Regions from separate parts of the Agarivorans sp. 1_MG-2023 genome, predicted to be linked through region 2. Evidence: predicted binding sites of a transcription regulator. Region 2 holds the regulator's gene; each other region holds the start of a gene.

Region 1 (5,440 bases), on a different contig from region 2:
ATGGCAAATACGTGGTGAATGGTGGTATTAGTACCTGGACCTTAATGAACCTTTACGAGCGTTCGTTATGGATTGATGGCGCGCCAGAGCCCTTTGCTGATGGCAAACAAGCCATTCCAGAAGCTGGTAATGGAGTGAATGACCTCTTGGATGAAGCTCGCTGGAACATGGAGTTCATGTTGGCGATGCAAATTCCTGAAGGCAAAAAAGTATTTGTGCCGGTCGGTAACCAGCAAGATAATTTAAGTGCCTTAAAGCTGACTGAAATTGATGCCTCAGGATTAGCCTTTCATAAGGTGGCTGATGAAAAGTGGACTGGCATGCCGCTACCTCCCCATAAAGATACTCAAAAGCGCTATGTTGGCCAACCAAGTACAGCTGCCACACTTAACTTAGCGGCTACCGCTGCTCAGTGTGCGCGTATATGGAAAGAGATTGATGCTGATTTCTCCGCGCAGTGCTCAACTGCCGCTAGCCGCGCATGGCAAGCCGCAGCTGCGCACCCAGAAGTGTACGCTTACGATAACTTTACTGGTTCAGGCCCCTATGGCGACACGGAGTTAGCCGATGAGTTTTACTGGGCAGCCGCTGAGTTATTCATTAGCACTGGCGAAGAGCAATATCTAGAAGTCCTAAAAGCATCGCCTGCTTTCTTAGCGGCGCCACTAGGAGATGAAACCGCTAAAGGTGATTTGTTCTGGCAGGATTTAAGCTCGGCCGGTACCTTAAGCCTTGCACTAGTGCCAAGCAAATTAGACGAGGCCACTCGTGATAAAGCGCGCGCTAAGATCATTGCTACAGCCGACGGTTATTCGGCGCAATTGGCAAAAGAGGGTTACCACATTCCTTATACTGCCGAACAATACCCTTGGGGATCTAACTCCAACTTAGTAAACCGTGGCATATTCTTAACTTATGCTGCAGATTACAGTGGTGACAGCAAGTACATGCAAGCTCTAGTGCATGCCATGGACTACATTCTAGGGCGTAATCCTCTGGATCAGTCTTACATTACTGGCTACGGCAGTAACCCGCTAAAAAATCCTCACCACCGTTTTTGGGCACATCAAGCTGATGAAAACTCGCCAAAACCTGCTCCGGGTGCATTGTCGGGTGGACCAAACTCTATCAGCTTTAGCGACCCTGTTGCAGCCGGTATGAAAGGTAAATGTATTGGCCAAACGTGTTTTGTTGACGAAATAGGTGCTTGGACATTGAACGAAATTACCATCAACTGGAACGCACCATTAGTATGGGTAAGTAGTGTGTTAGATGAGCACCGCTTAGCGAAATAAGCTCAATAAAAGCAAGTAACTAGGCCAACCTAAGGTTGGCCTTTATTTATCTTTTACTAAAGCAAATGCTTTAACTAAGCGCTGTTGTGTTCAGATAATGTGATCTGCGACGTCGTTCTGGCGCTCAAATTCATTCAAAGCAAGTTCTTAGCTAAGTAGACGTATATAGTGGAGACAGGAATTTTGTCTCTTTGGTAACGTTACCACCACATGACCTGGCAAAGGGGAGATAAAATGCAAACTCGGGTTAGTTGTCAGAGAATCACTGTGAAAGATAAAAGCAAATTGGAACAACGCTCTACAGTATATGACGTTGCGGCGTTAGCGGGCGTTTCGCCGAGTACCGTGTCTCGGTTTATGAACCAGACTACCTATGTGTCTGATGCTAAACGTAAACAAATTCAAGCGGCTATGGTTGAACTAGGTTACAAGCCTGGTCAGCAAACAGGTGCCAGTGCTAGCAGCCGCACCATGACGATTGGGGTACTGGTACAACATCCAGATAGCCCATTTTATGCCTCTATTTTGCGCGGCATAGAAGAAGTATTACTGGCTCAAGGTTACTCACATATTATTGTTACAGGGCACTGGAATACCGAAGAAGAAACCGAGTCGATGCAGCTATTACTGTCGCGTTCGGTAGACGGTATTATTATTGTTACCGGTGGCTTGAGTGATGATCAGGTGCTTGAGTTTTCTAAGAAGCGCCCAATTGTGGCCCTGGGCCGTGAACTTGAAGCAGCCCGCTTACGTTCAATCAAAATTGAAAATTCTGTGGGCGCTTACATGGCCACCAATCACCTGATTCAATTAGGCCATCGAGAAATTGTTCATATAAAAGGTAATGCCGATCATCCTGATGCTCAACAGCGTTACGAAGGTTATTGCCAAGCTATGGAACATGCAGGTTTGCCAGTTAAATTGCAGCTGGTGGAGCAGGGTGACTTTACCGAGCAATCTGGTTTTGATGCTGTGCAGCGTTTATTGGCCAACAAGCGCCAGTTTAGTGCGATTTTTGCCGCTAATGATTTAACCGCCTACGGTGCTATGCAAGCCTTGTATCAAGCTAAGCGGCCAGTGCCAGAACGTGTTTCTGTGATTGGTTTTGATGATGTGCCAAGTTCGGCGTTTTTCATTCCGCCTTTGACCACGGTTCGCCAACCTATTTTTGATACTGGTTATGCCGCAGCGCTAGCCATATTGGATATGTTAAATGGCGGCGCTAATCAACAATTTAGGTTACCGCCTGTGGAATTAGTGAAACGCGAAACCACTCAAGCCCACATCATGTAACAAACTCTTGCCGTTATCCTGCCTAAGTCGTTTATAATTACCGGCTTAGGCAGAGACTATAAAACACCATGAAAACCAACTTAATTACCCGCGCCGGCTGGCACAAATTAGACAAAGAACTTAAATACTTATGGAAGGTAAAACGACCAGAAGTCACCCAAGCTGTTTCAGAAGCCGCTGCGCTTGGCGATCGCTCTGAAAATGCCGAGTATAAAGAAGGTAAACGAGAGTTACGCCGTATCGACTCTCGGCTGCGGTTTTTAAATAAACGTCTCGATGCATTAGAGATTGTTGATCATTATCCACAGCAAATTGGCAAAGTGTTTTTTGGCGCATGGGTCGAATTAGAAAACGACGATGCTACCGTGGTGCGCTACCGTATTGTTGGCACCGACGAAATAGACCCTAAGTTGGGTTACATCACTATCGACTCCCCCATGGCTCGTGCATTAATTGGTAAGCAAGTAGACGATGATGTGTTTGTAAAAACGCCTGAAGGCACCAAAGAATGGTGGATTAATCATATTCGTTACGCGCCTTTTGATAGCGAATAAAGAGGTAAATAGTTACCACCTCTCCCTCTGCTAAGGTTTTATTTACGGGTTAGTTTTAGATAAATCATAGATATCTACCCTTAAGCACTGATTTACTTAATGTTGAAAATATTTCATCTAAAGCTAAGTACAACATGAATAGCGTTGACTTCATTAACCATCTCTTTAGTATCTAGCGGTATAGACGTCTAAAAGTCTTTAACGGAGAAGGTCAATGGGATTTCACAACGCGCAACAAATCGAAACACTGAATCAAAGCTTAAGCGAGCTTAACCGCGATATTAACGTGTCCTTTGAGTTCTTTCCGCCTACCACAGAAACGATGGAGCAAACGCTTTGGGCGTCTATTGAGCGTTTACAAACCTTAAAACCAAAGTTTGTATCCGTGACTTATGGCGCCAACTCAGGAACACGAGATCGCACTCATAAGGTAATTAAAGCCATTAAAGATCGTACCGGCTTAGCGGCGGCACCGCACTTAACCTGCATTGATTCTACGCCCGATGAGCTGCGCCAAATTGCCCGTGATTACTGGAACAGTGGTATTAAAGATATTGTTGCCTTACGGGGAGATTTGCCAGAAGGTTCGGCTAAACCGCAAATGTACGCGAGCGATTTGGTGGCGCTACTTAAAGAAGAAGCTGACTTTGATATTTCGGTGGCGGCCTACCCAGAGGTTCACCCTGAAGCGAAAAGTGCTCAAGCCGATTTGCTTGCGCTTAAACGTAAAATGGACGCGGGCGCTAATCGCGCGATTACTCAGTTTTTCTTCGACGTTGAAAGCTATTTACGCTTTCGAGATCGCTGCGCGGCCATAGGCATTGAAGGCGAAATTGTACCGGGAATTTTGCCGGTATCGAATTACAAAACCCTGAAAAAGTTTGCTTCGTTTGCCAATGTAAAAGTACCTAGTTGGCTACATGGACAGTTTGCAGGTTTAGATAACGACCAAACAACCCGTAACCTAGTGGGAGCGAGTGTTGCCATTGAGATGGTGAAAGTATTGTCTCGCGAAGGGGTGAAAGACTTCCACTTCTATACGCTTAATCGCTCTGAGTTATCTTATGCTATTTGCCATACGCTAGGTGTGCGTCCAGCGGAGGCAATCCCAGCTTAACTATTGGTTAAAACTTAGCTATTTAGGCTTAGCAAACGCTAAGCCTTTTTTATTTTAAGCGACTTGGCTAGCTACATTAACAAGGCATTTACCGCGGAACAAATCAGCCACATACTGAACGCGTAATACCAGTTGTTTTTTAGGATTTGCGAAGTTGAAAACTGATAACGCCCAATCATAGTTAAGCCTACCCCCGACAAAGGACTGCTGCCGGTAGAGATTGCCCAAGAGCTAAGGAATAAAAAGCCTAACTGGCTTGGTTCTGGGTTAAGGGGTAATAACAAGGGGCTGGCTAAAGAGATACTAATCACTGGATGAATGCCAAACATGCAGGCCACAATCATCAGAGCTAATACTACTGCAAAGGTTAGATCTGAAAATTCAATGTTATGTAAGCTCAAGGCTTCAGGGTAGGCCAATAACAAAGCTTTAATGCCGGCCGAGAACACCCCCGCGGCTAAAAACAGCACATATTGGCTACCTACGTTAGATAGGCGGTGTGTAATGAACTGCCGAGCAATAACGACCTTCGATTTACCTTTGGCAAAGGTGAGCGCTGCAATAGGCGCTAAACAGGTAATCATCAAAATAATACTGAAATCAGGAAAGGCAAAATGCAGCCCGATAACCGTGACCGCCAATACAAAAGGAATGGTTAAGCTCTCGCGGCGCAATGGGTAGCCGGCAAAATTGTCTTTATCGCGTAACGAAACTTCTGCGGTGGTAAAAATAAGTGCAATCAAGGCCATTAAGGCCCCTGGCAATAATACATCTAACCACTGCATGCCTGGCGCGTAGGTAATGGATACTGCAGTGGCAATGAAAAAAGGAGACCACCAGGCCGCCGCACAAAAGCAACGCATAAGTACCTTTTGCTGGGCGTTGGTGAGTTGCTTTTGCTTTGCTAATCGGTCGCCAACAATAAAGATTATCGACAGGTTGATTATAGCGCCAAGTAAGTTCACCCCTAAGGCGGTAGAGGCGATGCTGCGTTTACCGGTGGGTAGTGGGTCTTGCTGGTTTTCTGGATTGGCTAAGGCGAGGAAAGACACCGCACTAAACATGGCTAATAAGGGGAGGTTAATAGACAAAACGTCTATTGGGCTTAGCAAGGTATTTTGGCTAGCGGCGAGCAACAACAAAACTATACCTATGCTTAACAAACAGCCTGCCTGAATGCG
Region 2 (5,440 bases):
TTTGGAATAAAGCTCACGGCAACGACTATGTCTCTTTGAATCGTCTTCTATACCCGTTGCGCAGCGTCAGTATGTGACCAGAGATCTCTATTGTCACCTGATGAGTCAAACACCTTACTCAAAGCAGTGCTGTCAGCTGGTATTAGAGAAAGCTGAGTATTACTTTCTAACCCACAGCCAATCAATACAATACTTAGCGCTTTACAAATAACGGCTACTTGCTTCACCTTCAGCTAATCAACGCCAGGAGTTTTCTCTTTTGAGTTATGCGCCAAGGCATTTTTATTCGCTCTACTCATTAAACTCTCTAAGATGATGTAGCTAATTATGCTGCTCACCACTGCAATAACAACGTCGTACTGAAGCAAAGTGCCTTATCTGTGTCTTTAACGTCATATTAATTCCGTTCATCTTTTTACAGTTCTAATGTGTTAAAAAAACTTACAGTAACTGATTTAACCCATTAATTAAATTTTGGTTTAATACACCCAACAACGCAAATGCAGACCAGGAATCTAGTCACCTTGCGTTAAAGGGAAACGTCTACAACAGGAAAATAAACAAACGGCTAGTGCCATAAGCCATAAAAATTTAATTACAGGAAACATCATTATGAATAATGCAACTTTAGCTAAATCAACGAATAACTCAGATACTCTTAACCAACAGGCTACTAGCAACAAAGTAGAAGTAAACCACGAGTGGGGCACGCTAAAAGAAGTGCTTGTAGGTCGTCCATTTGTTTACATGCCTAAAGAGTTACCAGCTTACATGAGAAGTTGGCTGAACGATAAAGCCCTTGCTGTTTATGATGAACTTCAAGGCCGCTCTATTGAAGAAGTGTTTCCAGAGCTTCACCAGAAGCAAGTAACACAAATCAATAACGTAATTAGCGTACTAGAAGAAAATGGCGTGAAAGTTCACCAGGTTGCTGAGCAAACACAAGATGAACATGAGTTTCTAAAAAACCAAATAGACTCTTATCAATCTTATACTTACATGCGCGATGCTGTAGTGGTTATTGGTAATCACTTTATCGAAACCAATATGTTTGACCCTGGCCGACGTCGTGACCGCTTTGCTATCCGTCGCACCTTAGGTGAGCGACTAAACAACAGCAATGCAAAAATTGTATCAATGCCAGAGTCACCGATTATTGTTGATGACAATGGTTTCGGCCCAGGACCTTTCTTAGAAGGTGGCGATACCTTTGTATTGGGAAAAACCATTCTTGTGGGTAACAGTGGCAACGCGAGCAATACCGCGGGCATTGAGTGGTTGCAGCGCTACCTCGGTGAAGAGTATGAGGTAATTGAAGTTAAGCTAGATAGCAAGTTTGTTCACTTAGACTGTGTATTGTGTACTTTGCGCCCAGGCCTAGCGATGATAGTGAAAGATGCGTTTTTAGATGGTATCCCTGATGTACTTAAAGGTTGGGATTTTATTAACGTTAGTGCAGAAGATGCTAAGTTACATTTAGCGGCCAATGCCTTGGTCATTAATGACCAAACAGTAATGATGCCTGATAGTCTGAAGCATATTTCTACTGAAGTGCGAGCTAAAGGTCACCAAGTAATTGAAGTACCTTTTGATGCGATTAACTGGCAGGGCGGTTCATTCCGTTGCTTCCACCACCCAATTGTTCGTGAAAGCTAAGCCTTAACAAGCAATAAAAAGCCTGCACTAAGCAGGCTTTTTTGTTTATGAACATGCATGCACCATAAGGTTGGTTGAACACTTTCTATTGGTGCCTGAAATTATCCGTTGCTGGCATCAACTCAAGTTGGGTTACTTAAGTTGTGATTGTTGGCTTTAGCTAATGTCCAAGTATCATAATCACGCAACAAGTAAAGCGCTAGACAGGCGGCGAGCATTGGCCATGCAGCGAAAAATAGTAGATTGTTGAATGGGTCTAAATACTTCGCGAAAGAAGAGAATGTAGAGGCGGCATGCAGTACTAATATGGCTAAATAGGTAACGTTTCTCCATAAACCCAATACAAAGGCAGCAATGAACGCCAATTGCGCAAGCCCTAAACCAATAAGTACGTTACTGGATAAATTCAAACCGTAGAAACCAGAGAATACTTTTATCGCGTGTTCTGGAACCAATACTTTATCAAGTGCCCACATGGTGAACACCAAGCCAATACTTAACCTTAAGCAGAATAAGCCAATAGAAAGGCTTTTTGCTAATGGAGTTTGAGATGAAGAGGTCATTCTTTTTCCTTAAATAAAGATAAGTGCCTGAGTACAGACCGATAAGGCTCAAGTTTGATTGCAGTTTTAATTAAGCAAATGACTTAGATTAAGGCGGTGGTTTGTTATCGCAGTTTACTTGTTAATACTCCTTGTTATCAGGGAGCTATTTTTAGTGAGAAGCAACAAGTTTGGGTCTATTTAGGATGAGAGAAACGTTAAAGTGTCAGGGTTGAGAATATAAACAAAGAAAAAAACCGCTCAATGAGCGGCTTCCTAAAAATATTAATCTTCTTTATCTATCTCGGCTTGCGCCGCTTTTTCTAAGGCCGGGTCCGGCTTATCTTTTTGTAAGTCGGCGTCATCAGGCAACGGTTGACCCGTATAGGCATGAAGGAAAGCCTCGCAAAGTAGTTCGCTATTGGTGGCGTGGCGCAGGTTATTAATTTGTCTGCGGGTACGCTCGTCAGTGAGTATCTTTAATACCTTAAGCGGAATTGATACTGTGATTTTTTTAACTTGTTCGCTTTTTTTACCGTGTTCAGCGTAAGGGCTGATCCACTCACCGTTCCATTCTGTCGACATACTACAATACACACCAAACCAAAGAGACCCTATTGTAACGGGGGAAATGCGACTTAGCAATCCAACAGCAAAGACATTTAGACGTCTAGAAGTGTTGACGTCTTTTTTGCTGGTGGTAAAGTGGCAGGATGAATTGAGGGAGTAGATCAGCAAATGTCTTTAAAAGATCTTCAAGCTGCCACTATAGCAGTGCGCAGCGGTATAGAAAGTGACAGCCAACACGGCGCAGTAGTGCCGCCTATTTATTTGTCTAGCAATTATAGCTTTGCTGATTTTAATCAGAAGCGTCAGTTTGATTACAGCCGCTCTGGTAATCCAACCCGTCATATTTTGGCTGAGGCTATCGCCAACTTAGAGCATGGCGCGGGTGCGGTGATTACTAACACCGGAATGTCGGCAGTTAATTTGGTTACCGCTTTGCTTGAGCCCGGTGATTTGTTGGTAGCACCTCATGATTGTTACGGCGGCAGTTACCGTTTATTCGACAGTCTTGCTAAGAAAAATGCCTTTGATGTGGCTTTTGTTGATCAAAATGACCAAACACTATTGACCGAGTTATTGGCTAAAAAGCCTAAAATAGTGTGGTTAGAAACCCCCAGTAATCCACTATTACGCATTGTTGATATTAAAACTATTGCCGAACAAGCACATGCCGCTGGTGCTTTAGTGGTAGTGGATAACACCTTCCTTTCACCGGCTTTGCAGACCCCGATTTTATTAGGTGCCGACATTGTGGTGCATTCGGCCACTAAATATATTAATGGCCATTCTGACGTAGTGGCGGGTATGGTGGTTGCGGCCACCGAAGAACTTGCTGAGCAACTGGCATGGTGGGCTAACTGTTTAGGGTTAACTGGTTCGGCCTTTGATTCTTACCTTACTTTGCGTGGTTTGCGCACACTAAAAGCCAGAATGAATGTGCATCAAGAAAATGCTCAAGCCATTGTGGCTTGTTTGCAGCAGCAAGGGGTTGTGGGCAACATCTATTATCCTGGATTACCAGAGCACCCAGGGCATGCGCTGGCGCAAAGTCAGCAACGCGGTTTTGGTGCTATGTTGAGTTTTGAGCTGGAACTTGAAGAAAGCCAAATGGTTAAGTTTCTTAAAAACCTACAATTGTTCTCTTTGGCGGAATCTTTAGGTGGGGTAGAGAGTCTAATTGCTCACCCTGCTACCATGACTCACGCCGCGATGTCGGCTGAAGCCTTAGCGGAAGCGGGAATTTCTAACCAGCTATTACGGGTATCGGTGGGTTTAGAAGACGCCCAAGATTTAGTTAATGACTTACAACAGGCCTTTGCCTCGCTTTAAGCGGGCTAAAAGTTGTAGAGAGGTATTCGGTGTCGGTAAATAGACATGTTCACAAATTTGGTGGTAGCAGCTTGGCTGACGCAGGATGTTTTAAACGCGTAGCCAATATTGTTGCCCAGCATTCGCAAGCCCAAGATTTGATTGTGGTATCTGCCGCAGGTAAAACCACCAATCGCTTAATCAACATTATTGAATTGGCTCAGCAAGCTGACGACGCCACTGCTGAAGCGCTACAAGCGTTGATTGAGTTTCAGGGTAAGTTAGCCAATGAGTTGCTTAGCAAGCTTACCGCGCAATCGCTCGTTCAAGCCTTAGACACTGAGCACCGTTACATTGCCAGTATTTTAGAGGGAGAGTTAGACACCTTTAATACCAATGAGGTTTTGTCGTTTGGTGAGCGCTGGTCTGCTCGCCTATTAGCGGCTTTACTTAGCGAAAGTGATTGCCAAGCCGAATGGTTAGACTCTCGCGAGTTTTTCAAGGCCGAGCTATCGGCGCAGCCGCAAGTAGATGTTAGCCAAAGTACACCATTGTTAGCTAAATGCTTGGCGGCGAAACCTGCATGCCGAGTGGTGGTTACCGGCTTTATCTGTAGTGATAGCCAAGGCCGAACCGTCACCTTAGGGCGTAATGGCAGTGATTATTCTGCCACTGAATTAGCCGCTTTAGCCGACGCAATATCAACCACGATTTGGAGCGACGTTGCTGGCATTTACAGCGCTGACCCACGCTTGGTGAAAAATGCTCACTTGCTCGAAAATTTAGCCCTAAAAGAGGCGGCTGAGTTATCGCGTATTGGTAGCTCAGTATTACACGCGCGCACCCTAGAGCCACTTGCGCGATCTAAGCAAAAAGTGAGTTTGCGCTGCAGTTATGCGCCGAATGATGGGCAAACTCTGATTCATCGCAAAGGCATTAAGAACAATACTGCGAAAATTGTCACTTCTGTAGACGACATCGTATTACTTGAGCTTACTTTCAGCCAAGATTTTTCAAACAATGCCACTGCGCTACTGGAAGCCTTAGCAAAAAGCCATTTAGCGCCGGCGACTCGCCACAAACATAGTGAAACGGGTTCTTTGCGAATGGCATATACCCGTGAGCTGGTTGATGAAGCCTTGAGCAGAATTGACCAATTAGCCGAGCAGTTTCAGCTTAAACAAGTTGAGCGCAGCGAAGGATTCTGTTTGGTTGCGTTGGTTGGAGCTGGAGTATGTGATAACCCGCAACAGTGCTATCAGTTTTTCCAACAGCTAGCTGAGCAACCGCTTGAGTTTATTCATTCAAGTGCCGACAAGCTCAGCCTATGTGCCGTGGTAAGAAAAATTACCTTAGAGCCTTTGCTT
Region 3 (5,440 bases), on a different contig from region 2:
ACTCATGGCTAAACCCAGTATCGGCAATGAAGGCAGCAAAATACGAATATAAGTTACCGCCAGCTCATGAGTGCGCGCTTTAGCACCAATAAGGCTTAATAATTCAGGGGCGAAATACCACACTAAAGCGGCAAAGGATGCGCTAATGATAAAGCCAGTAAACAGAATATTGGTGACCAGTTGCCTAGCTCTAGCTTTGTCTTGCTGGCCAATGGCCTTAGAGACCAGCGCGGTCATAGCAATGGATAAACCAATGGAAATAGAGGTAGTAAAAAATGCGATAGTTCCAGCGTAACCTACCGCAGCGGCCAGCTCTGCTTCACCCAGTAAACTGATGAAAAATAGATCGGCCAAATCAACGAGAAAAAGAGCAGTTAAACCAATAGCATTGGTTGAAGACATCACCACTATGTGGCGAAAAATATCACCGGAAACAAACTTGGCCTTTGGCATAGAAACTCGCAACACGATTGGATAGCTTCTAGTGTAGGCGCAAACTGGTGTTGAGTCATGGGCAGAATAGCCCCTTATTTAAAGGGGCTATTGCTCTGCAACGCTAAAATTATACTAAGCTAGCGCGTAACTCTTTAGTCGCTAACACCATGTTTTTAAGGGCCGCTTCGGTTTCTTCCCAGTTACGGGTTTTAAGGCCACAATCTGGATTTACCCATAAACGCTGATGAGGGATCCACTCGGCAGCTTTATCGATTAAGCCTTTTATATCTGCAATGCTTGGAATATTTGGCGAGTGAATATCGTAAACGCCTGGACCAATTTCATTGGGGTACTCAAAGTGCTCAAAAGCCTGTAGCAAACTCATTGCCGAACGTGAAGTTTCAATGGTTAATACATCGGCATCTAGCGCTGCAACGGAGGGCATAATGTCGTTAAACTCGCTGTAACACATATGCGTATGGATCTGGGTTTCAGGTTGAGCACTAGCTGCAGACAATTTAAAGGCTGATACCGCCCAATCTAGATAGTGCTGCCATTCGCTGCGCTTAAGCGGCATACCTTCGCGAATAGCGGGCTCATCAATTTGAATAACCTGAATACCTGCTTGTTGCAGCTCAGCCACTTCATCATTCAAAGCCAAAGCTATTTGTTCGGCAATTTCTGCTCGGCTAATGTCTTCACGAGCAAAGCTCCAAGTAAGAATGGTTACCGGTCCTGTAAGCATGCCTTTTACTGGCTTGTTGGTGAGTGATTGTGCGTAGTTAGTCCACTCAAGCGTTAATGGTTTAGAGCGCTCGATATCATCGACAATGATTGCTGGTTTCACGCAGCGTGAACCGTAGCTTTGCACCCAGCCAAAACGGCTAGCGATAAAGCCATCTAATAACTCGGCAAAGTATTCCACCATGTCATTTCGCTCAGCTTCGCCATGCACTAATACATCTAGGCCTAACTTTTCTTGGCGCTCAATAGCATCGGCAATGTGTTTCGCTAACGCGGCATCGTAATCCACTTGGCTTAACTCACCAGCTTTGTATTCACGACGTTGACGGCGAATTTCATTGGTTTGCGGAAACGACCCAATCGTAGTAGTTGGCAGTGGTGGCAATTGTAAGCTTTGTTGCTGAATAGCTTGGCGCTGAGTAAACGCTAACTTACGCTCGCGCTGTGCCGGCGCCAGCTGTTCTATACGCTGCTGTAGTTCTGTATTTTTCTGATTACTAAGCGATTGTAAAGCAGCACTGTATTGGCGCGATAAACGTAAGGCATCAGCGTCACCATTTAAGGCTTCATCCAATATTTGTAGCTCTGTTAGTTTTTGCTCTGCAAAGGCTAAGCGGAATTTTGCATCGCCTAAATCTGTTTCACTTTCTAAATCAAGCGGGCTATGCAGTAACGAACATGATGAAGCAAACCACAAACGTTCACCTAAGCGCACTTTCAGTGAACTATATTGCTCGATAAGCTGCGGTAAGTTAGCGCGCCATACATTGCGACCATTAACTACGCCAGCCGACAGCACCCAATGCTCTGGCAGCCAAGTAAGCACTTGCTCCAATTGCTCTGGTGCAGCACTTAAATCTAGGTGTAAACCGTCTACGGCCAACTGTTTAATCACTTCAGCGTTATAAAGCACATCGGCAAAGTAGCTGGTAAGAAGTAACTTACTAGAGCTTATGCGCGTGCTGTAGGCGTCTAGCAAGGCTGCTTGCCACTGCGGCTCTAGCTCCAAACCAAGCACTGGTTCGTCAACTTGCACCCACTCAATGCCTAAATCCGCGATTTTTTGGAAAATTTCGCGATAAACGGTAAGCAATTGTGGAAGCAAAGAGATACGTTGAAAACCATCTTCTGCGGCATCATCATTTTTACCTAGGTATAAATACGATACAGGGCCGAGAATAACGGGTTTAACTTCGTGCCCTAAGGCTAGCGCTTCTTTAATTTCATCAAACAATTGTTGCCACTGTAAGCTAAATTCAGTCTTTTCAGAAAACTCAGGAACAATGTAGTGGTAGTTAGTGTTAAACCATTTACTCATGTCAGACGCAGCATGGTTACAACCACAACCTTGCTGGCCACGAGCCACTGCGAATGTGCTGTCTAAGGTAATTTCGTCTGACTGGTGACGCTTCGGCACATTGCCTAATAGCAGTGAAGTATTCAACACTTGGTCGTACCAAGCAAAGTCACCTACCGTTACCCAAGCCTGACCACTGTCTTGCTGGGCTTGCCAATTTTGTTGGCGAATTGTTTTGCCTACTTCAAGTAATTGCTGCTGCGATGACTCGCCGCGCCAGTAACGTTCTAAGGCAAACTTTAGCTCTCGCTGCTTACCAATTCGCGGATAACCCAATACGTGTGTAATGCTCATTTCAATAATCCTTTTAGCCGTCTAGATGTATATAAATCCATAGTGACTAGTCGAACCAAGCAATACAATTGAAAAGCTATCAAGTGAAATTGAAGTTTATTCAACACCATCAATCTCACACCCAAATTAGCAAGGCTTGAAAGCGAACAACTTATTTGCAAAATTGAATATTATTCATGATTGCCTAAGTAACTAAGCCTCACGCTATACAAGCTGAGTAGCCATGCTTAAGCTGGCAACTTAGTGTTAAGAAATGGAGGGCAAGGCACATATGTTAGAGTTAAAACACTTACGCAGTATTAAAGCTATCGCCAATAGTTCTTCACTAAAAGCAGCGGCCGCTAAGCTGTTTATTACTGATTCTGCATTATCTCATCAGTTAAAAGATATTGAGCAGCGCATTGGAGCCAGCTTAGTCGTAAGAAAACAGCAACCTTTGGCTCTTACCGAGCAAGGCTGCCAATTGTTATCCCTTGCCACACAAGTATTGCCGCTAATAGAAAAAGCGGAGCAAACACTCTTACACTCTCATCAGCAACAGAGTCGATTGAACATTAGTGTAGATTGTCACGCTTGCTTTCAGTGGTTACTACCTAGCTTGCAGCAATTTCAACACACCTGGCCGCAGGTTAGCAGTAGCTTCTGCCAAGATAAGGACTACAACGGGTTACCGCTGTTGCAAAGTGGTGAAGCAGATTTACTCCTCACCTCCAATGTGAAAGTAGATCAACAGATTCATTATCAGGCATTATTTGAATATGAAATGGTATTAATTTGCCCTCCGCAGCATCGTTTAAGTCAGCGCCAAAGCATTCAAGCTGCAGACTTAGCCGGTGAAACGGTTATTAGTTACCCAGTGGCGCTGCAACGATTAGACCTGCACCAACACATACTCGCGCCCGCCAACATTGAACCTAGGCAATGGAAACATGCCGACAACCCCGCCATGCTGTTACAAATGGTAGCAGCAGGAATGGGGGTGGCTGCCATGCCTTATTGGGCTGTGGAGCATTATGCGGCCCAGCAATTCATTAGCCTACGATCGTTTAAACAAGCATTATGGCGACCTATGTACGCTGCTTACTCCACTAACCTGCGAACCAGCACTCCCTTACAAGCGTTTATTTCTCTCATTCTAGAGCAAGCCTTTGGCCAACTAAAAGGCACCAGAACCCTGCGCGCTAAACCGCAATAATCCTCACTAATTATTTGACGAAACGCACAAAAAGAGTTTACTTTTAATAACATAAGTTAAGTTGTTCCCTTCTCATCAATTTGCAGTTTGGCAAAGGTTTCGCACTATGGTGTCTGACTGGTCTCCAGCAGAATTTACAGAAAGAAAAATGAGCCTTGTTATGCACTTGGCCGGTTTAATTCCTTGTATTTATTTCTCTTACGTTCACCTTTTTGGTGGCGTTTTTTGGTATGGCTTAGTGGTTCTTCCCTGCACATTTGCCATTTTGGTTTCATTGTTTTTATTATTCACTCAACCAGACTCACAGAGTTACAAAATAGCCGATGTGTGGTTTTTGCTGCTAGCAATTCCGCCAGTGTTATTAGCACTAACCCGCCACGATATGCATGGTGAATTCTTCGTCCCGCCGTTAATTCTTGCTTGTTTTATCCATCTACCGTTAAAAGTGGCAGAGCGCCTAGTGTTAGCAGTGAGTATTGTGGCGGTTGTACTTGGGGTTAACCATCTGGGTATTCATCAAGGTATACGTTTTGGCATCGGGATTGTTGCTACCCACATATTCGCTTGGGGCTTAGCAAGGGTGTTGGTTAAACAACATAACGAGCTAAAAGATCTCGCCTTTAAAGATTCGCTCACTCGCTGTTACAACCGCAGAGCCCTATTCGATGAACTATTAAAGGCAAAACAGCAAGATAAGCGCAGCGGCATTAAAGCAGCGATTGTTTTATTAGATTTAGACCACTTTAAACAAGTGAATGATCAACTAGGGCACAATGTAGGGGATCAAGTACTGGTGTGGTTTGCTCATTTTCTGCAGCAGAATACTCGAGTCAACGACCGAGTATTTCGTTATGGCGGGGAAGAGTTTTTAATTCTTTTTCACGATGCTGACTTTGACATGGCTTACAAAACCAGCGAGAAGCTGGTGAGTACCATCGCCAAGATAAAGGCGCCAGAGCAATTAAGCGTTAGTTTTAGTGCCGGAATTTCGGTGATAAAAGATGGTGAAAGCATCGACGACTGGATTCAACGTGCAGATATGGCCTTGTATCAAGCTAAACAAGCTGGCCGTAATCAAACCTGGCCGAGTCAGTTTACCTCTGCTGAAGCAACGGATTAAACAAGAAAGGCCTACTGTTTTCAGTAGGCCTTATAGCAATTATCCTGCTCGACTAAAGCGGTAAGACTGAATCATTTTCTCTTCGCTACCCTGCTTGCTAAAAGTTTCAACTAGCCAAAGTTGAGGGCTGACTACTCTCAGCTCCATACGCATATGCTTTGTTTCGCTAATGTTTAATGGATAGTAATTAAAACGATTCATTTCAGCTTGATACTCGCCGGCATACGCCACTTCACTGTTTAGAATGGATGCATCAACAGTTAGCTGATGACCTAATTGCTGACTATAACTAATG
Region 4 (5,440 bases), on a different contig from region 2:
TGCGTAACCGTACTCTGGGTGACCAGGTGTTTTAGAATGAAGCTGACGGAAGTTTTTAAGCTCTTCAATCGGAAGTTGATACCCAGATAGGTGCAACAGAGAATACAGCAACATAGAGCCATGGCCGTTAGATAAAACAAAGCGGTCACGGTCTGCCCAAGTTGGGTCAGTTGGATTGTGTTTCAAAAAGTCGCGCCATAGAACTTCAGCAATATCAGCCATTCCCATTGGAGCACCAGGGTGACCAGAGTTAGCTTGCTGAACTGCATCCATACTTAAAGCACGGATAGCGTTGGCGTATTGACGACGAGAAGACATGAATTTCTCCTGCAAATATTAGGGCTATAGGGTGTCGAGAGGCGCGTATTGTCACAAAGTCAACGGTGTTACTCAATAAATATCTAAAAAGAATAACCAGATTTATTAAAAAACTCTGCTAATTGCTTAAGCAAACTCATATTTACAGCTGACAAGGACGTGATAAAGTCTTGATATAAGAAATATTGAGGGACGGTAAACCAACTAGATGGCAAATAATTTTGCATTTCGCAGCCGCAGTTTTTTTGTTTACCTGTTCATTGGTTTGTTCTCTAGTGGTATTGCCTTGCTATTTAGCGACCTTGCCCACCTTAATCCTAATTTTTTGCTTAATCAGCCCCTTCCCCCATACTCGCTTCCTTTACTCGCAGCCTTAAGCATCTTGTTGCTTGAACGGCTGTTTGCTAACTACAAACAAGTGGGTTTAATTTTTGTGGTTAAAGCCTACCATTTTGATGAAGGGCAACTTCATTGGGGCAATTTAGCTTATCAATTCGCTGTGGGACTAATACTTACTTGGGGCGGTTTCGCTGTTGGCGTAGTTGGGCCTGCTTGTTACCTTACCGCGGTAGTGGCCAGTAATCTCTCTCACGCAGCTCGCCTTACTCAAGGACAAATTCGCTTAAGTGTCGCGTGCGGCACAGCCGCCGCAGTAGCCGCCTTATTTAATGCTCCACTGGCAGGAACCGTTATCGCTTACGAGTTAGTGATGCGCCGCTTTAACTGGCGGTCAATTGCTACCATTGCAATATGCGCCTATACCGCTAGCGTTGTTTCCGATTTACATGGTGGCAGTATGTTAAGCATCGACCTCCCCGACCAATCTTTTACTTGGGCGGGGCTGCCTCAATTTGCGTTGCTTGGCATGTTGTGTGGTTTATTTGCCACTTTATTGGTGCGAGCGATTCGTTCTATTCCAACACTTAAGCGCAGTTATGCAGTGGCTATCGCTGCAGGTATCACTGCCTTAGCGGGAGTAATTAATCCACACTGGTTAGGTTTAGAGCCCATTACTCCAAATGGCTTATTGAGCTGGGAATTAGCCTTAACTGAGCAACACCTGTGGTTGCTTGCCAGAATAGTACTCACCACAGTAGCCTTAGCCTTTGCCTTGCCAGGTGGTAGCTTAGGGCCCATGTTAGTGATTGGTGGCATTTTAGGTAGCATTATCGGTAATGTAATTCCTAATGCCCCCAACTCGATGCTTGTTATCGTTGGCATGGGCGCAATGTTTGGTGCTGTTTTTCGCACTCCTTGGGCCGCATTCTTACTCATTACCGAACAAACCTTGCAAGTAGAGATTGTACTGCCGGCCGTTGTGGCCTGTTTGTGTGCCAGCGCTGTTGCCAAGTATCTATTCCGTTCGCCTAGTTTGATCGAGCAACAATTACTTAATGCCCAGATCCGCTTAATCAATAGCCCAGTACTGGTAAAAGAAGAAAACAAAACCTTAAACAACGAACAAATACAACAACACTAAATCGAATTGACGACTGTTTATGTGCCGATGCGATCGTCAATATATCTTCATCTTAGCAGCCTACTCGCTAATTTAATCAAGCAATAAGAGCTCAACGCTCAAATCTGCGTAAGCATCAGCCCAGTGCGACGTCGGAAATAAAACCAACCTCCGACAATTCAATAGAGTTGTAATTAATACATAGCTATGAAGAAAGCTGTATAAACGGATAATCCCTTGTTAAGCAAGATAACGCTTTGCCTCTAAAGTATTGATTTAACCTATACAATCGTCTCAACCAGCAACTATTCACTTAAATATTTGGTTTATTTAAAAATGAGAGCGCTATCACAGTAAATTACTGTGGGCTTACGGCTTAGAGTGATCTACTATGCCAGAGATATTAATAGTGGCTTTGTATTTATAGAGGGAAATTTTTTATGCGCCGCCTAGTTGTACTGTTAATAATGGCTATGTTACCTAGCCAAGTTTTAGCTTCAGTCAATACCGAAACCACCACTTTCCGCCCTAATAGTCGGGTTATAGAAAGTTTCACCGATAAGTATGGTGTCAGCACTAAACAAATACCTAGCCTCAAAAAATTTGATGCTGGCCAATACTTCTACTCGCAACGTCTTGAGTACTATGAATTCATTTGGTCATGTAAAGAATACGGTGATAATGGCCAATGCCTAGATTTAGTGCGTAGCCCTCGCCCCCCCTTACGTTTAGTGTCTTTTGTGCATGACCGTAATGACGAAAGTAAGATCCAAGCTGATTTGGTGATGATTTATAACCAGCAGAACGAAAAGAAAATTGAGCTCATCAATCTCAGTAAGGACAAATCTGCGCGTAGCAAATATCAGGTTTCTACCTTACCAATATTGTTAGTGGTACGTGGCGATAAAGAAATTGCGCGAAAAACTGGACTAGAAACCCGGCAGAATATGAGCAACTGGATTAAGCATGAACTCAGCAAGCCTTGATAAAGCTGCTTGATTCAAGCTGTAAACACATAGCCGCACCTGAGGCGGCTAGGTTATCTTTATGCACTAGCGACAATCACCACTTGTTTAGTTTCTTACTAAGCCATAAAGAAGCATTGTAATTCCCCCTTTCAGATATATCACCAGCCCGAATTGAACATATTTAAGCCCACCAGTTAACCCCTTATTCTTAAGATAGAATAGTGGGTGAACGTTAAATAAACGCCTGCCAGGCATCCTGTCAGCGCTATCCAGCACTAAGCAAAACAAATCAATACAACAAAACTAATCCACTAAGGTGAATTTTTTTCATTAATAAGCGCTAGCAAATCTGTAAACCCTCACTTAGAATAGACGTCCAGATGGTAAAACATCCATACGTATATAATCATTTACGAGATATAAACATGGCTACTCATTTATTTACTTCAGAATCAGTGTCTGAAGGGCATCCAGATAAAATTGCAGATCAAATCTCTGACGCAGTATTAGACGCAATCTTAGAGCAAGACCCTAAGGCACGTGTAGCCTGTGAAACTTACGTAAAAACCGGCATGGTAATGGTTGGCGGCGAAATTAACACCTCAGCTTGGGTTGATATTGAAGAGATTACTCGCTCAACCGTGCGCGACATTGGTTACACTCACTCAGACATGGGCTTTGATGCTGATTCTTGTGCGGTACTCAACGTTGTAGGCAAGCAAAGCCCAGACATTAACCAAGGTGTTGACCGCTCTCGCCCAGAAGAACAAGGCGCTGGCGACCAAGGTTTAATGTTTGGTTACGCCACCAACGAAACCGACGTATTAATGCCAGCTCCTATTACCTACTCGCATCTATTGGTTAAGCGCCAAGCAGAAGTACGTAAAAATGGCACTTTAGATTGGTTACGCCCAGATGCAAAATCGCAAGTCACCTTTGCTTACGAAAACGGCATCATCACTGGCGTTGACGCGGTCGTGTTATCTACTCAGCATTGTGACAGCATTTCTACTGCCGATTTACGTGAAGCAGTAATGGAAGAAATCATTAAGCCAGTATTGCCAGCGCAATGGTTAAATGAAAATACCCAATACCATATAAACCCAACTGGTCGTTTTGTAATTGGTGGCCCAATGGGTGACTGTGGTTTAACCGGTCGTAAAATTATTGTAGATACCTACGGCGGCATGGCGCGTCATGGCGGCGGTGCATTCTCTGGTAAAGATCCTTCAAAAGTAGACCGTAGTGCCGCTTATGCTGGTCGTTATGTAGCTAAGAACATTGTGGCTGCAGGTTTAGCAGACCGCTGTGAAATTCAAGTGTCTTACGCCATTGGTGTTGCAGAGCCTACCTCAATTAGCATTGAAACCTTTGGTACAGGCAAAATTGCCGACGACAAATTGGTTGCATTAGTACGCAAACACTTCGATCTACGCCCTTACGGTATTCTAAGCATGTTAGATTTGGAGCGTCCGATCTACAAAGCAACTGCGGCTTACGGCCACTTTGGTCGTGAAGAATTCCCTTGGGAAGCGACCGATAAAGCAGAGTTACTAAAGAGCGAAGCTGGCCTTTAAACCAGAGGTAAACTCGCCAAGCTAAGCCGAAAGCGTATAATCCTTGATTATCCTTTCGGCTTTTTTGATCGTTAAACATTACTGACCATTTAACACTATGGAGAACTCAAGTTAGCGTGCAACGCCTAAACCAAACCGTAGAAGATTGCTTTATCCAAGCTGAGACTTTTTTTGAGCGAACATTTACCCGCCCAGAAATACTGTTATCGGCGCGTAATAGCAAAGTGGCAGGCAGTGCTAACTTAAGCCGCTGGCGTTTGCGCTTTAATGCCCACTTTTATCAGCAACAACCTGAACACTTTCTAGCACAAACAGTTCCTCATGAAGTCGCTCATATCATCTGCCATGCGGTGTATGGCCGAGTAAAACCACACGGTAAAGAGTGGCAAGCCATTATGTTAAACGTATTTAACTGCCCGCCGCACACCACGCATAACTACTCGCTTGAAAGCATAAAAATCAACAGCGTTGAATACCGCTGTGCGTGCCAAAGTCACCTGCTCAGCATCCGTCGCCACAACAAGGTACTTAAAGGCGCGAGCTATCAATGCCGCACCTGCAGACAGGTTCTTCAAATAAGTCAGTGAAGAGAGGTGCCTTATCCTTCCCAGATTCATAGAGTTGCTGGGAATAAACCAGCAATAGGTTTATTCTTTAGCAGTAAAACCAACCATTTTTCTTGCTAGATTACGGAGCCACCTTCTTACCATGCGCATTCCTCGTATTTATCAGCCTCAATCGCTCGCGCTACATCAACTCACAGAGTTAGATGAAGAAGCCGCTAATCATGTGGGCCGAGTATTAAGAATGGAAGCAGGTCAACAACTTGAGCTATTTAATAGCGATGGTAACAACTACCCAGCCATCATTGAGAGCAGCAGCAAAAAGCATGTGTCTGTAAAAATTACTGAAGTGCATGTCAATGATTCTGAATCACCGCTAGATATTCATCTAGGCCAAGTTATTTCTCGTGGTGATCGCATGGAATTCACCATTCAAAAATCTGTAGAGCTAGGCGTAAACAAAATTACCCCTCTCACCAGCGAGCGCTGTGGCGTAAAACTGAATCAAGAACGGTTCGAGAAAAAACGCCAGCAATGGCAAAAAATTGCAATCGC

What was found. The regulator MetJ, encoded in region 2, represses methionine synthesis genes. The targets are predictions, from matches to a motif close to TAGACGTCTAGACGTCTA.
Region 1: the regulator MetJ is predicted to act here: its motif matches at 3,324-3,341, upstream of metF (methylenetetrahydrofolate reductase).
Region 3: the regulator MetJ is predicted to act here: its motif matches at 2,845-2,862, upstream of metE (5-methyltetrahydropteroyltriglutamate--homocysteine S-methyltransferase).
Region 4: the regulator MetJ is predicted to act here: its motif matches at 3,115-3,132, upstream of metK (methionine adenosyltransferase).

The regions. Positions count from the first base shown of each region.
Region 1 is NZ_JAUOSJ010000004.1:352,355-357,794, forward strand. It holds gene Q4592_RS07940 (glycoside hydrolase family 9 protein) at 1-1,295, shown strand, start outside; gene Q4592_RS07945 (substrate-binding domain-containing protein) at 1,530-2,588, shown strand; gene greB (transcription elongation factor GreB) at 2,657-3,142, shown strand; gene metF (methylenetetrahydrofolate reductase) at 3,357-4,259, shown strand; gene Q4592_RS07960 (hypothetical protein) at 4,331-5,440, opposite strand, start outside.
Region 2 is NZ_JAUOSJ010000016.1:11,362-16,801, reverse strand. It holds gene Q4592_RS19120 (dimethylarginine dimethylaminohydrolase family protein) at 613-1,656, shown strand; gene Q4592_RS19115 (hypothetical protein) at 1,779-2,219, opposite strand; gene metJ (met regulon transcriptional regulator MetJ) at 2,484-2,783, opposite strand; gene metB (cystathionine gamma-synthase) at 2,937-4,094, shown strand; gene metL (bifunctional aspartate kinase/homoserine dehydrogenase II) at 4,124-5,440, shown strand, end outside.
Region 3 is NZ_JAUOSJ010000005.1:289,016-294,455, reverse strand. It holds gene Q4592_RS09645 (MATE family efflux transporter) at 1-453, opposite strand, end outside; gene metE (5-methyltetrahydropteroyltriglutamate--homocysteine S-methyltransferase) at 563-2,830, opposite strand; gene Q4592_RS09635 (LysR substrate-binding domain-containing protein) at 3,102-4,025, shown strand; gene Q4592_RS09630 (GGDEF domain-containing protein) at 4,174-5,145, shown strand; gene Q4592_RS09625 (glycine zipper domain-containing protein) at 5,185-5,440, opposite strand, start outside.
Region 4 is NZ_JAUOSJ010000008.1:55,170-60,609, forward strand. It holds gene tkt (transketolase) at 1-318, opposite strand, end outside; gene Q4592_RS12990 (chloride channel protein) at 527-1,798, shown strand; gene Q4592_RS12995 (hypothetical protein) at 2,218-2,763, shown strand; gene metK (methionine adenosyltransferase) at 3,171-4,322, shown strand; gene Q4592_RS13005 (SprT family zinc-dependent metalloprotease) at 4,439-4,909, shown strand; gene rsmE (16S rRNA (uracil(1498)-N(3))-methyltransferase) at 5,031-5,440, shown strand, end outside.